Regions from separate parts of the Vibrio celticus genome, predicted to be linked through region 2. Evidence: riboswitches for the same ligand, from Rfam matches in the RefSeq annotation. Region 2 holds a riboswitch; the other holds the start of a gene.

Region 1 (7,734 bases), 1.6 Mb from region 2:
GTCGGTGAGATGTCTCGTATCTCAGAGTGCAATGTTTCTGCTCACCCTAATGCGGGTTTGCCTAATGCATTTGGCGAGTATGACCTTTCTCCTGAGGATATGGCTGAACATGTTAAAGAGTGGGCTGAAAGTGGCTTCTTGAACCTAATTGGTGGGTGTTGTGGTACTACTCCAGAGCATATCCGTGAAATGGCTGAGGCCGTTGAAGGTATAACGCCGCGTCAATTGCCAGACTTACCAGTTTCTTGTCGTCTTTCGGGACTAGAGCCACTGACGATAGCTAAAGAATCTTTGTTCGTGAATGTAGGTGAGCGGACCAATGTTACCGGCTCTGCACGCTTTAAGCGCCTTATCAAAGAAGAGCTCTACGACGAAGCCTTGAGTGTAGCTCGAGAGCAAGTTGAGAATGGTGCTCAAATTATCGATATCAACATGGATGAAGGGATGCTAGACGCCGAGGCGTGTATGGTTAAATTCCTGAATCTATGTGCTTCAGAACCTGAAATCTCGAAAGTACCTGTTATGGTCGATTCTTCTAAGTGGGAAGTTATCGAAGCTGGTCTAAAGTGTATTCAAGGCAAAGGCATCGTTAACTCCATCTCTCTAAAAGAAGGCAAAGAGAAGTTTGTTGAGCAAGCCAAATTAGTTCGTCGTTATGGTGCTGCTGTCATCGTGATGGCGTTTGATGAAGTAGGGCAGGCTGATACTCGAGAGCGTAAAGTCGAAATCTGTACCAATGCCTACAACATTCTTGTTGATGAAGTCGGTTTCCCACCAGAAGATATTATTTTCGATCCGAACATTTTTGCAGTTGCGACGGGCATTGACGAGCATAACAATTATGCGGTTGATTTTATTGAAGCAGTAGGTGATATCAAACGCGATCTCCCTCATGCAATGATCTCTGGTGGTGTATCGAATGTTTCATTCTCATTCCGCGGTAATAACTACGTCCGTGAGGCTATTCATGCGGTATTCCTATATCACTGTTTTAAAAACGGTATGGATATGGGCATCGTAAATGCGGGGCAATTGGAGATTTACGATAATGTGCCTGAGGATTTACGTGAAGCCGTTGAAGATGTGGTTCTAAACCGCCGAGACGACTCAACTGAGCGCTTACTCGATATCGCGACTGAATATCTAGAGCGTGCTGTTGGAAAAGTTGAAGATAAATCGGCTTTAGAGTGGCGTACCTGGCCAGTAGAAAAGCGCTTAGAACACTCTTTGGTAAAAGGTATTACCGACTTTATTGTTGAAGATACCGAAGAAGCTCGTGTTAATGCCTCTCGTCCTATTGAAGTGATTGAAGGCCCTCTAATGGACGGCATGAACGTTGTTGGTGACCTATTTGGTGAAGGTAAGATGTTCCTTCCTCAAGTGGTGAAATCTGCCCGTGTTATGAAGCAGGCGGTAGCCCATCTAGAGCCATTTATTAATGCAACCAAAGACGTTGGTGCAACTAACGGAAAAATCTTACTTGCGACTGTAAAAGGCGATGTTCACGATATTGGTAAAAATATCGTTGGCGTGGTTTTGCAGTGTAATAACTACGAAATTATCGATTTAGGCGTGATGGTTTCATGTGAAAAAATCCTTAAGGTCGCTAAAGAAGAGAACGTCGATATCATTGGCCTTTCGGGTTTGATCACTCCTTCACTGGATGAGATGGTGCATGTGGCTAAAGAGATGGAGAGACAAGGCTTTAAACTGCCTCTTCTGATTGGCGGCGCAACCACATCTAAAGCTCACACAGCAGTTAAGATTGAGCAGAATTATTCAGAACCTGTTGTATACGTAAATAATGCCTCGCGTGCAGTGGGTGTTTGTACTTCACTACTTTCTGATGAATTGAAACCCGCTTTCGTTGAGAAGCTGGATATCGATTACGATCGCGTTCGAGATCAGCACAATCGTAAGAAACCTCGTACTAAGCCTGTCACGCTTGAAAGAGCTCGTGCCAATAAAGTTGCTATCGATTGGGATGCGTATACACCACCTGCACCCGCTAAGCCGGGAGTTCACATCTTCAATGATTTTGATGTGGCGACTTTGCGTCAGTACATCGATTGGACTCCATTCTTTATGACATGGTCATTGGTTGGTAAATACCCTGCAATCCTTGATCATGAAGAAGTGGGTGAAGAGGCAAAACGTTTATTCAAAGATGCTAATGATTTACTGGATCGCGTAGAGAAAGAGAAGCTGCTTGAAGCGCGTGGTATGTGTGCCATGTTCCCAGCGAACAGTGTTGGTGATGATATTGAGGTGTATACCGATGAATCTCGTACCGAAGTTCTAAAAGTTCTACACAATCTTCGTCAACAAACAGAGAAACCAAAAGGCTTTAACTACTGTTTGTCTGATTACATTGCGCCAAAAGAAAGCGGTAAAGCGGATTGGATTGGTGGCTTTGCGGTTACGGGTGGTATTGGTGAGCGAGAGCTGGCTGATGAATACAAAGCGAAAGGCGATGACTACAACGCGATTATGATTCAGGCGGTTGCTGACCGATTGGCTGAGGCGTTCGCGGAATATCTGCATAAAGAAGTGAGAAAGGATATTTGGGGTTACTCGCCAGATGAGAATTTGTCTAACGACGATTTGATTCGAGAGAAATACCAAGGTATTCGTCCAGCTCCAGGTTACCCTGCTTGCCCAGAGCATACAGAGAAAGGTACGTTGTGGGAGCTGATGGACGTTGAAAAGGCAATCGATATGTCATTAACGACAAGCTACGCGATGTGGCCTGGTGCCTCAGTGTCTGGTATGTATTTCTCACACCCTGATGCTAGATACTTTGCTATTGCACAGATTCAAGAGGATCAAGTGGATAGCTATGCTGACCGCAAAGGTTGGGACATGTTAGAAGCCGAGAAGTGGTTAGGTCCAAACATTAACTAGTTTGAATCTACGACGAGCTTTGATTCGTATAGTAAAAAAGAGAAAGGGTTGCTTAATAGCAACCCTTTTTGTATCTGAGATTTAGTTATTTATCTGTTGGTGATAAACGCATTTTTACTCAAACAATTCTTGGTGCAGTTTTTGAATCGCCAACTTAGAAACAGATTCATCTAGCAAGAAACACAGGTTGTGTGGGCTTGCTCCGTAACAAATCATGCGTAGGTTGAAATCTTCAAGAGTGCCGAATACCTGCTTCGCATAGCCTTTGCTTTCACTCATGTTGTTACCAATAAGTGCAACAAGGCATAGGTCGTGTTCAATATCGACAGAACACAGCTCTTCAAGCTCAAGGCGAGCGGCTTCAGGTAACTCAGGAGCACCACCTGATGTGTCTGTTTGATCCAGAGTAAGTGACACACTGATCTCTGAGGTAGTGATAAGATCGACAGAGATCTTATGTTTAGCAAGGATCTCGAACACTTTTGCTAAGAAGCCATAGGCGTGGAACATGTTAGCACTGCGTAGCGTAACCATGGTTTGGTTGCAGCGTAGGGCAAGCGCTCTAAATAGAGGGGAGCTCTCAACTTCTTGACGAATCCAAGTACCACCTAACTCTGGCGCTTTAGAAGAGCCGACAAATACCGGTATTTGGTGGCGTAGTGCAGGTACTAGAGTCGATGGGTGCAAGATCTTCGCACCAAAGTTTGCCATTTCCGATGCTTCACTAAAGCTGATCTCTGGGATAGGAGAAGCTTTAGGTGCAATACGAGGGTCAGTGGTGTAGATACCCGGAACATCCGTCCAGATTTCTAGACCAATCGCCTGTACAGATTCGGCAATCAGTGCTGCTGAGTAATCACTGCCACCGCGGCCCAAAGTCGTGGTGTTGCCTTCGCTATCAGCGCCGATAAAACCTTGGGTCACGACAACTTGTTGTTGGCAAAGTGGAATAAGTTTCTCTTGCGCTAGAGCGGCAATATCTTCTAATTGAGGTTCGGCTTTACCAAAATCATCATTAGTACGCATCACATCTCTGATGTCAAAACGAACAGCAGGAGTGCCTCGTTCACGGATGATCTGAGCCAAGATATGTGTCGACATCAACTCGCCACATGCGACAAGGTGATCCGTCAGTTTAGTGCTTGTTTGGAATGATGCAGCCTCTGCAGCGCTCGCAATGTCATCAAGAATGCTGTGAACTTCTTTTTCGATGCTGATTGGGTCTGCGAGTTGATCAAGAATTGCGTTATGAATATCCTCTAATTGTGCCATTAGTTCCTGACGACTAGCTTTGTCTTGAACACCATTTGCTAGTTCAACCAGCAAGTTAGTGACACCAGAGCATGCACTACTCACGACCAGTTTCGTGTTTGAGTTGTTTTCAATAATGGCAGCACAACGGCTCATTGCTTCAAAGTTGGCAACACTTGTTCCACCAAACTTAGCGACATTAAAAGAACCAGCTACATTAGATGCACTCACGATATATCTCCCACGACTTCCTAAAATAAAATTACGGTTGGGTAATCCAACGTCCGATGTTTTTCGAAGAGAGTTTTAGAGCAAAAAGAGAGGAATTATTAGAATAGTAACCTCAGAAGCTCTTCACCATATAGAAATGGCGACAGTTGAAGGGATTCAGCCCGCTCAACCGATAATAAAGGTCCTGCATCCTTTTATTATCTCGGCACTGCTCCCCATAAATGTTTTGTATTGGAAATGCGGTTCCACAAAACATCTGCCTGGGCAGTGCTCCTCTTCTGCTAGATAGCCGTTTCATTGAACGTTTTTGTGGTAACAATGTCAATCCGTAACTTGAGATAATTGAAAAATAATTTTAACAATTATGTGACAGTGGTTTGACCTCAATACTTATGGCTAATTGCTGAGGTAATCAATTTGCTTTAGGGTGGATTGTTCACAACATTAACGTAAGGGATGTACATGTCTAATTTAACACTCACTACTGCTATCGATAGCTTTTATCCACCACACCGAACGTTAATGGGACCTGGTCCTTCAGATATCTCACCTCAAGTGTTACAGGCTTTGAGCCGTCCAACCATAGGTCACTTAGATCCGCTGTTTATTGCGATGATGGACGAGCTTAAACAGCTTCTTAAATACGCTTTTCAGACTGAAAACGAATTTACGATTGCCGTTTCTGCACCGGGCAGTGCGGGTATGGAGACCTGTTTTGTTAACTTGATTGAGCCTGGTGAAAAGGTGATTGTTTGTCGTAACGGTGTCTTCGGTGAGCGTATGCGAGAAAACGTGGTGCGTTGTGGTGGCCAAGCCATCCTTGTTGATGACGAATGGGGCAAGCCCGTTTCAGTTGAAAAGGTAGAACAAGCATTGGCAGAAAATCCCGATGCTGTTGCTGTGGCTTTTGTTCATGCAGAGACATCAACCGGAGCGCTATCTGATGCTCAAGCTATCTCAGCTATCGCTCGTCAGTTTGATGCGTTAACGATTGTTGATGCGGTGACATCATTAGGTGGTGTGCCATTGCTGGTTGATGAGTGGCAGCTTGATGCGGTTTATTCTGGCAGCCAAAAATGTCTGTCTTGTGTGCCAGGGCTATCTCCAGTGACTTTCTCTCAGCGTGCGGTTGATAAAATGAAAGCCCGCCAAGCACCAGTACAAAGCTGGTTCTTGGATCAAAGTTTAGTATTGGGTTACTGGAGTGGAGAAGGTAAGCGTAGCTACCACCATACCGCACCTGTGAACAGCCTTTATGCTCTGCATGAGTCGCTGGTTTTGTTGAAAAATGAAGGCCTAGATAATGCGTGGTCTCGTCATCATGCGATGCACCAAGAGCTTAAAGAAGGTGTAGAAGCTCTAGGATTAAAGTTTGTGGTTGATGAAGAGAGCCGCTTGCCGCAGCTGAACGCACTTTATTTCCCAGAAGGAATTGATGAGGCTAAGATCAGAACGCAGCTTTTAGAAGAATATAACCTTGAAATCGGTGCTGGACTTGGCTCTTTGGCTGGTAAGGCATGGCGTATCGGCCTAATGGGCTACGGCGCTCGTAAAGAGAATGTCGCGTTGTGTCTAAAAGCGCTAAAAGATGTTTTGAAATAGCTGTAATAAACTGAAATTAAAAAGAAAAGCGCACGATAGATCGTGCGCTTTTTTGTATCTACCCCAAGCTCCTAAATGATATTTTAGTTTTGAGGTCTAAATATTATTCAGCAGACGAAACGTTATCTTCTGCTTGTGACACTTTCTTATACTGAACCTTTGAAAAGTCTCTGTTAGGGAATAAAAAGTTCGCTTCGCTACGAATTTGTTCGGCTTTACTGTGATCGCCTAGGCCTTGATACGCAAGAATCAGATTGCTGTAGAAAGCCGGTCTTGGTTTGCTCTTTATGATCTCCAGTGACCAATCGATGTAAGGCTGTATAAGGCTCGGGTCGGCTTTGTAGAGACCAATATTAAGGTAAGTGCTGTATATGTCCCAGTCGTAGCGATCTTTCCACACCACTGGGTTCGTTACCTGCTTAAGAATGTCCGGATTTTTAGGTTTAGATAGTTCAAACTTAGTCAGTACATAGTTGGTATGCAGGGCGCTCAACATATAAAAACTGACCAAGATAGGTATCACTAAGCTCGACACTCTAAACAGGGTTTTACTGATGATACTGAACGACTGTTGATAATGTCGGGAAGATCGCTGATCGACCCAGTAAATCAATATAATGAATGTTATCCAGTGAATCGCCGAGTGGTAAAAAGGATACTCAAGTTGAGAGTGCAAAAGGATCGGGATAAATAAAGCGAGCAGGGCTAGACGCGTTCCCTTTGCAGAACTTGCTATGCGTGACATCACCAATATCGCGGCAATCAAGATTCCGATGATTGGCACAATTCCTCCTTCTACTCCCCAAAACAGGAACTCATTGTGCGGGTGATCCATTGAAGGAAGGCCTGGGTGATAGTTCGAATTAAGTTGATGCTGGCGAGCGGTATATAGCGTGTACTCTGATTCAAATTTCCCGTAACCATAACCTGTGAATGGCTTTTCGATCATCATATCCAGAGCTTGTGGGAACGTATAAGCGCGCGGGCTTTCTAGGTTCGCTTTTTTGCTAGCGAGGCTATCAGTCGCACTTAGGCTGATCACCGAAAAAGCGACGACGACACCGACGAGCACTGATGCGCACCATCCGTAGAAGCGTTTCTTGGTCGAGAACTTGTATAGATAGGGCAGAATGCAGATAAAACCAATGACAGCGGCCAACCATCCGGTACGTGATGCAATAATGATCAGCAAAGGTACGGTTAAGGTTGGGGTTAGGTATAGTAAGAATGACTCGCTAATCTTGTGATTATATTTAGCTGGCTGTCTTGCTAAAAGGTAAGCGGACAACACAAAACCAGTAGCAAGAAAGCTTGCCATAACATTCGGTTGTTGGAATATCCCATATGGTCGATTTGCAGCAGTGTTGTAGCCAAATAGGTTGCCAGGCTCTAATAAGAAATATTGCACATAGCCAAATAGTGCTTGTATAACAACAGCAAGCACAATGAACCACAAAATGCGTTGCTTGTGTTTATTGCTGAACTTAAATTGCTGTAGTACGACGAATAAAGCGAAGCCCGCCCACAATCCCAGTAGTCGACCAGATGCGGCTTGAGGAAAGGCGTTACTGTAAAGCGTGGGTAGCGTAAGTATCACGCAACTGATCAGCAAGCCAAGGGTTAACTTGGAATATTTGAGTACTCGGTTAGTCGCGAGTTGGTAGAAGCCAATTGCTAACGTAAAGCTAAGAGCTAACCAAGTGGTTGGGTTAAACGATAAAGCAAGGCCCGAGCCTCCAGGATTAG
Region 2 (7,734 bases):
ACTGGGAAAGATAAGTTACTTTCTTTAATCAGTAGTACTATCAGTATCAGGGCGGGATCGCACTTTGTTAACTAATGTGATCTAATAGTGGCAAATCCTCAGATACACAGCAATTTTGAACCTTATTGAATACTTATCTGTCGTCGAAGACACTCGCTCGGACATCAATCAGAAACACAACCTCATCGATGTCATGTTTCTAGTGATTAGCGCTATCGCATCGGGATGTGAAGGTTGGCAAGACATTGAATTTTATGGAGAAGAAAAGCTCGATTGGTTAAGGAAATATAGACCTTTCGAACATGGTATCCCTCGTAGACACACAATAGCTCGCATCTTGCGTTCCGTTGTTGCTGAGTCACTGCTCGAAGCTTTAGCCCTTTGGATAAACGAGCAGCGAACTAGCCATAACAAGCCCATTATCGCATTTGACGGTAAGGTGTTGCGGGGCTCCTATCGTAACGACAGAAAAACTGCGTTGCAGTTGGTCACCGCTTACGATACCGAGCGTGGTCTAGTTCTGAGCCAGAAGCCGACTGAGAACAAGAATGGTGAGATAAACATTGTACGCCAAATGCTTGATGTTATTAATGTAAAGGGTAGCGTTGTCACGGTTGACGCCTTACATTGCCAGCGTGAAACACTAGAGAAAATCAAAGACAAACAGGCACATGTCGTCGTCCAGGTTAAGAATAATCAGCCCAAGCTTCGAGCGGCTGTTGTGGAGCAGTTCCAAACAGTTTTTGATGCTGGCAAAGAGAAAATAGTCACCGAAATCAAAGAGAAAAAACATGGTCGCAGTGAAGAGCGATACGTGTTTCAGCTCAAGGCTAAATTGCCCGATGACTTAGCTAAGAAGTGGCCAACGGTAAGAAGCATCATAGCAGTGGAGCGCCATCGAGTGATCAACGGTAAAGGCACTGTAGATACGTCCTACTACATTAGTTCTTTGTCGCCGAACAACAAACTCCTGGGTCATTATATTCGCCAGCATTGGCGGATCGAGAACAGTCAGCATTACGTGTTAGATGTTGTTTTTAAAGAGGATAGTTCACGCATCACTTTAGATGGTGCAGTGGAAAACATAGCGTTGTTCAGGCGCTTTGTGATGAATATGCTCAAGCAATGTGACTGTGGTGCGCCAAGCCAAAAAGTGAAATTGAAAAAAGCGGCATGGAACGACGATTATCGGGCTAGAGTATTCTTTGGGTTATAAATCCATCAAAGTATGCTCCCGCCCTGCTATCAGTATCAGTTGGTTTCTAATACTGATAGTACAAATATAAAAAAGGCTCCGAAAGGAGCCTTTTTTGTTTCTGAATATATTGAAGTCGTAAATAATACTTTGGTCGACTTAAATATTAATTCTATCGCTTAGCGTGTAATTGATTACTCACTAAGTAAACTAAATGTTTAGATAGCAAACTCTTCTAGAGATTTACCAGCATCTAGCTGTTCTTGGATAGCTGAAGGCGTACGGCCTTGACCTGTCCAAGTCTTCTCGTCGCCGTTTGCGTCTACGTATTTGTATTTCGCTGGGCGAGGAGCGCGTTTAGCTTTTGTTGTTTTAGATTTTGCTTCACCAGAAAGTGCAGCAATAAGATCGGCAACATCAATTCCGTCTTTTGCAATTTGTTCAGCAATAGCAGAAAGCTTAGCTTCTTGCTCTGCTTTAGCAGCACGTTCTTCAGCTTCAGACTCTTGACGCTCTTGTACAACAATAGTCAGCTTGTCTAGCGCTTCTTCAAGTTGCTCAAGAGTTAATTCACGTGAGAACGCACGAAGGCTGCGGATATTTAATAGAGTTTTTGTTAATTCAGACATGATATTTCCCATCAAGGTAAACTAAATAATCTTCCTAATAATAAACAGAGCCTAGGAATAAAACAAATAGTATTTCTTCTATTACATATTTAAATATAAAAGTGAGATGAATAGTTGAAAATTCAGAGCTGTATTTCTATCGAATTTATAATAATTATTAAGATTATCTTAAAAAGTGATATGTGACTGGTGGAGTAGTGAACTTATGTAGACTATTCTTCTATTGATTAGTTCATTAACAAAAAGCTATTTTTCTCGGAATGATATGTTGCATTGTTGCTCTTGATGAGTACAATTGCGGCTACCTGATGCGAGGTGTTGGTTAATTTGTTGTTAAACTCTGGTTTACACGGTTAATAATGTTATCGCACGTAGAGGTGCAATTATAAAAAGTAACTTCCGTTGGGGTGATGCCAATGAACGGGAATGAAAGGTGTAATTGCCGAAGTAAATTGTATATCTAAGCAATTTGCTGGGGTTGTGCTCAATAGGTACAACACTGCCATAGTCTTAATTTTAAACTATGGAGCGCTACTGTAGGGTTGGGTGAAGTGTTCACTTCCCTTTCGCTTAGTTCAACATGAGCTTGGTCAGCCGTATCAAGTTTGTCTGCAGTAGATCTCTAGCCAAATAAAAAACTGGTTTTTGAAGATCATGAATTTAATAGATTTTGCAACATCACCTTTATCTTTGCTTCCGCCCCTTGTGGCTTTGAGCCTTGCTATTGTTACCCGCCGTGTATTGGTTTCTTTGGGTGTCGGTATCATCATGGGTGCGATTCTACTTGCTGATTACTCAGTAGGTAACGCAGCTAGTTACGTGTTTACTAAAGCATCTGGTGTTTTCATCGAAGACGGTGGCATCAACACTTGGAACATGAGCATCATTGCATTCCTAATAATTCTTGGAATGACAACGGCATTATTAACACTGTCTGGCGGTACTCGCGCATTCGCGGAATGGGCACAGTCTCGCGTTAAGAGCAAACGTGGCTCAAAACTACTTGCTGCTTTCTTAGGTGTATTCATCTTTGTAGATGACTACTTTAACAGCCTAGCAGTTGGTGCTATCTCTCGTCCTGTAACAGACCGTTTCTATGTATCTCGCGCTAAGCTTGCTTATATTCTAGATTCAACGGCTGCTCCTATGTGTGTGATCATGCCTGCTTCTAGCTGGGGTGCTTACATCATCACTATCATTGGTGGCATCTTAGTAACACACGGTGTGACAGAGTATTCTGCATTGGGCGCTTACGTTCGTCTTATCCCAATGAACTTCTACGCTGTGTTTGCACTACTAATGGTGTTCGCAGTGGCTTGGTTCGGTCTAGATGTTGGTAAGATGCGTGAGCATGAAATTGAAGCATCTCAAGGCCGTGGCTTTGAAGGCGACAACGATCAAAAGCAAGCGCACGATCTAAACGAAGAGCTAGATATCGAAGAGAGCGAAAACGGTTCAGTTTCTGATCTTGTTATGCCTATCGTATCGCTGATTGTAGCGACAGTTGCTGCAATGCTTTACACAGGTGGCCAAGCGCTGGCTGCTGATGGCCAAGCATTCAACCTTCTAGGTGCATTCGAAAATACGGATGTAGGTAAGTCTCTTGTTTACGGTGGTGTTATCGGCTTACTAGTAGCATTAGCGACAGTATTTAAGCAAAAGCTATCTATGGCTGACATCGCAAGAACAATGTGGATCGGTGCTAGCTCTATGTTTGGTGCGATTCTGATTCTTGTGTTCGCATGGACTATCGGTTCTGTAATCGGCGACATGAAAACGGGTTCTTACCTATCGTCTCTAGTAACAGGCAGCATTGATTACCACTGGCTACCGGTTATGTTGTTCCTTCTAGCGGGCGTTATGGCGTTCTCTACAGGTACATCTTGGGGTACGTTCGGCATCATGCTACCAATCGCAGGTGACATGGCTGCGGCATCTGACATCGCGTTGATTCTGCCGATGCTAAGTGCGGTTCTAGCAGGTGCTGTATTTGGTGACCACTGTTCTCCAATCTCAGATACGACGATTCTGTCTTCTACTGGTGCTCGTTGTAACCACATCGATCACGTATCGACTCAGCTTCCATACGCGCTGTCTGTGGCGTTCGTATCGTGCATTGGTTTCATTACTCTAGGTATGACATCTTCAATTGGCATCGCATTTGGCGCAGCGTCTCTAACGTTTGTTGCTGTATGTTTTGCATTGGCTTACTTCTCTCGCTGCAAAATGGCGACGTGCAAAAGCTAAAACTGAGAGTTAATCTGTAAACTATCAGGGAGGCGTTTGCCTCCCTTTTTTGTGCCTGTTAATTTAATTTTAAGTTTCGTGAAAAAAGTTCGAATAAATGGTTGAAAAAGGATCTCAGCTTAGTTAGTGTGGAGACAAGACAGCAAACAACTGAAGAGCTTATAAGTATGCGTAAATTAGTAATGAACATTCATCACCATCATCACCCTATTTAGTCTTTCGGGGAGATTTACGTATACCCGGGAGCAAGAATTCTCCCGGAGGTTAAGTCAAAGAATTTAGATTTAAACCCTCGGGATGACAAAGTCTTCCGAGGGTTTTTTAGTTTTAGCGCTTTTAAATAATCAATAAATTCAAATATTTGCACAGGGATACAGCAATGCAGACACAACGCCTAAGAATCGCAATTCAAAAGAAAGGTCGCTTAAGTAAAGAGTGCCAAGATCTACTTAAAAAATGTGGTGTTAAATTTAACATCATGGGTGAGCGCCTAGTTGTTCATTCACTAAATATGCCAATCGACTTGTTATTAGTTCGTGATGATGACATCCCAGGTCTTATCATGGATGGTGTGGTTGACCTTGGTTTCATCGGTGAAAATGAACTGGAAGAAGTTCGCCTAGACCGTGTTGCTCTAAAAGAGCCATCAGAGTTTCGCACACTACGTCGTTTAGACTTCGGTGGTTGCCGTCTTTCTATCGCAATCAACAAAGATGAAGTCTACAACGGTCCACAAGATCTTGCGGGCAAACGTATTGCGACAACTTACCCACAACTACTGAAAGCCTACATGGATGAGCAGGGTGTTGAATTCAGCACTTGTATGCTAACAGGCTCGGTTGAAGTTGCTCCTCGCGCAGGTCTAGCAGACGCTATTGCTGACTTAGTTTCTACAGGTGCAACGCTTGAAGCAAATGGCCTAAAAGAAGCAGAAGCTATCTTCCAATCTAAAGCGACACTGATTCAACGTGTTGGTGATTTCGACGCAGACAAAACCGCATTAATTGAAAAACTACTGACTCGTATGCAGGGTGTTCAACAAGCGAAAGAGTCGAAGTACATCATGCTTCACGCGCCAACCTCTCAGCTAGAGCAAATCAAAGCATTACTGCCTGGTGCTGAAGATCCAACGGTTCTTCCACTATCAACAGACAAAGACAAAGTTGCCGTTCACCTAGTAAGTACAGAGAACTTGTTCTGGGAAACAATGGAACAGCTGAAAGAGTTGGGTGCAAGCTCGATTCTAGTATTACCAATCGAAAAAATGATGGGGTAGTGACGATGAGAACCGTTGTTTGGCAATCTTTAAGTGAATCACAGCAAGATTCGGTATTAGAGCGTCCAGCTATTACTGAAGGTGCAAACATCACAGCAACTGTTTCTGATGTTATTGCAAAAGTACGAAATGAAGGCGATGCCGCGCTTAGAGAGCTGACTGCAAAGTTTGATGGTGTAACTCCAGAATCTATCCGAGTCAGTTCGGGTGAGATTGAAGAGGCGTGTGCTCGTCTAACACCAGAGATGAAGCAAGCGTTAGAGCAAGCTTATAGCAACATTGCGAAGTTTCACGAAGCTCAAAAGCCACAGCCAATTAAGGTTGAGACACAGCCTGGTGTTGTGTGTGAGCAAGTGACGCGCGCTATTAATACTGTTGGTCTTTATATTCCAGGTGGCAGTGCGCCACTTCCGTCAACGGTTCTTATGTTAGGTGTTCCCGCTCAAATCGCAGGTTGTCGTAAGGTTGTGCTTTGTTCACCTCCGCCAATCGCTGATGAAATCTTGTATGTCGCAAAGCTTTGTAAGATCGACGAGGTTTACAACGTTGGTGGTGGTCAAGCGGTGGCTGCAATGGCTTACGGTACCGAGAGTGTAGCTAAAGTCGATAAGATCTTCGGCCCTGGCAACGCGTACGTAACGGAAGCGAAACGCCAAGTTAGCAACGACTTCCGTGGCGCGGCGATTGATATGCCTGCTGGCCCGTCTGAAGTGTTAGTGATTGCCGATGAAACTGCAGATGCAGATTTCATCGCGGCGGATTTACTGAGCCAAGCGGAGCACGGTCCTGATTCTCAGGTTGTGCTAGTAACACCATCTCCAGTGGTTGCTGACCAAGTAACAGAAGCGGTTCAGAAGCAATTGAAAGAACTGTCTCGTGCGAACATCGCTCAGCAAGCATTGGCTTCAAGCTTAATTATCATTGCTGAATCGATCACTCAAGCGATTGCGATTTCGAACTTCTACGGTCCTGAGCACTTGATTGTTCAAACCAAGAATCCACGTGAATTGCTGCCATTGCTAGATAATGCAGGCTCAATCTTCCTTGGTGACTGGTCTCCAGAATCTGCAGGTGACTACGCATCAGGCACAAACCACGTTCTTCCGACTTACGGTTACACGAAAACGTATTCAAGCCTGGGTTTAGCTGATTTCTCTAAGAGAATGACGGTGCAAGAGCTAACGGCTGACGGTTTGAAAGGCCTAGCGCCAACGGTAGTAACAATGGCGGAAGCCGAAGGCTTGGATGCACACAAACGCGCTGTGACTATCCGAGTTGAAAAATTAAATCGATTTGAACAGTTAAATAAAGCGAAATAAGGGTAGGGCATGGAAAAGTTAGCAAGAAAACAAGTTCAGGCTCTTACACCTTACTTGTCTGCAAGACGCATTGGCGGTACTGGTGATGTATGGCTCAATGCCAACGAATCTCCGTTTGATAACGAGTACAACCTAAACCTGTCTCGTCTTAATCGCTACAGCGAATGTCAGCCTAAAGAGTTGATTGACGCTTATGCACAATACGCCGGTGTGAAATCAGAGCAAACACTAACGACTCGTGGTGCTGATGAAGGCATCGAGTTATTGATTCGTGCTTTTTGTGAGCCGAACGAAGACGCTATTCTTTACTGCCCACCTACTTACGGTATGTACGCAATCAGTGCAGAGACGATTGGTGTTGAGCGTAAAGTTGTGCCTCTGACGTCTGAATGGCAATTGGATCTTCCAGCTATCGAAGCTCAGCTCGACAACGTAAAAGTGGTGTTTGTTTGTAGCCCAAATAACCCAACCGGTAATTTGGTTGATCGCAAAGACATCATCAAGTTGCTTGAAATGACACAAGACAAAGCGATTGTGGTGATGGATGAAGCGTATATCGATTTTTGTCCAGAAGCGTCAACCGTTGATTTGCTTGAGCAATATCCAAACCTAGCGATTCTGCGCACCTTGTCGAAGGCTTTTGCTTTAGCGGGTTTACGTTGTGGTTTTACGCTAGCGAATAAAGAGCTAATCGATGTACTGCTGAAAGTGATTGCTCCTTATCCAGTGCCAATCCCTGTTGCTGACATCGCCGTTCAAGCACTTTCAGAGCAAGGACTCGCGCGAGCTAAGTTCCAAGTTCTGGATTTAAGTGCTAACCGAGCGTATTTGCAAGCGGGTCTATTAGGCATGCCTCAAGTGACGGTATTTGATGGTTGGGGTAACTACCTACTGGTTAAATTTCCGAACGGCGATGAGTTATTTAAAGCGGCTTGGGATACGGGCATTATTTTGCGTAATTCACCGATTGAAGACTGTGTTCGTATTAGTATTGGTAACCGCGAAGAGTGCGAAAAGACACTTGGATTAATTCGTAACTTTTATCAGTAACGAAAGGCTTACCAGTAA

Evidence for each region. A riboswitch is a leader RNA that binds a small molecule or an ion and turns the genes downstream of it on or off. The one in region 2 is predicted to bind lysine.
Region 1: another riboswitch for lysine. It lies ahead of lysC (lysine-sensitive aspartokinase 3); the one in region 2 lies ahead of OCV19_RS05650 (Na+/H+ antiporter NhaC family protein).

Annotation. Positions count from the first base shown of each region.
Region 1 is NZ_AP025463.1:3,255,421-3,263,154, reverse strand. It holds gene metH (methionine synthase) at 1-2,904, shown strand, start outside; gene lysC (lysine-sensitive aspartokinase 3) at 3,019-4,386, opposite strand; lysine riboswitch at 4,495-4,672, opposite strand; gene OCV19_RS14540 (pyridoxal-phosphate-dependent aminotransferase family protein) at 4,849-5,988, shown strand; gene OCV19_RS14535 (PglL family O-oligosaccharyltransferase) at 6,092-7,734, opposite strand, start outside.
Region 2 is NZ_AP025463.1:1,197,668-1,205,401, forward strand. It holds gene OCV19_RS05635 (inosine/guanosine kinase) at 1-14, shown strand, start outside; gene OCV19_RS05640 (ISAs1 family transposase) at 116-1,216, shown strand; gene OCV19_RS05645 (H-NS family histone-like protein) at 1,414-1,824, opposite strand; lysine riboswitch at 2,189-2,366, shown strand; gene OCV19_RS05650 (Na+/H+ antiporter NhaC family protein) at 2,479-4,071, shown strand; His leader region at 4,262-4,397, shown strand; gene hisG (ATP phosphoribosyltransferase) at 4,451-5,347, shown strand; gene hisD (histidinol dehydrogenase) at 5,347-6,666, shown strand; gene hisC (histidinol-phosphate transaminase) at 6,676-7,716, shown strand.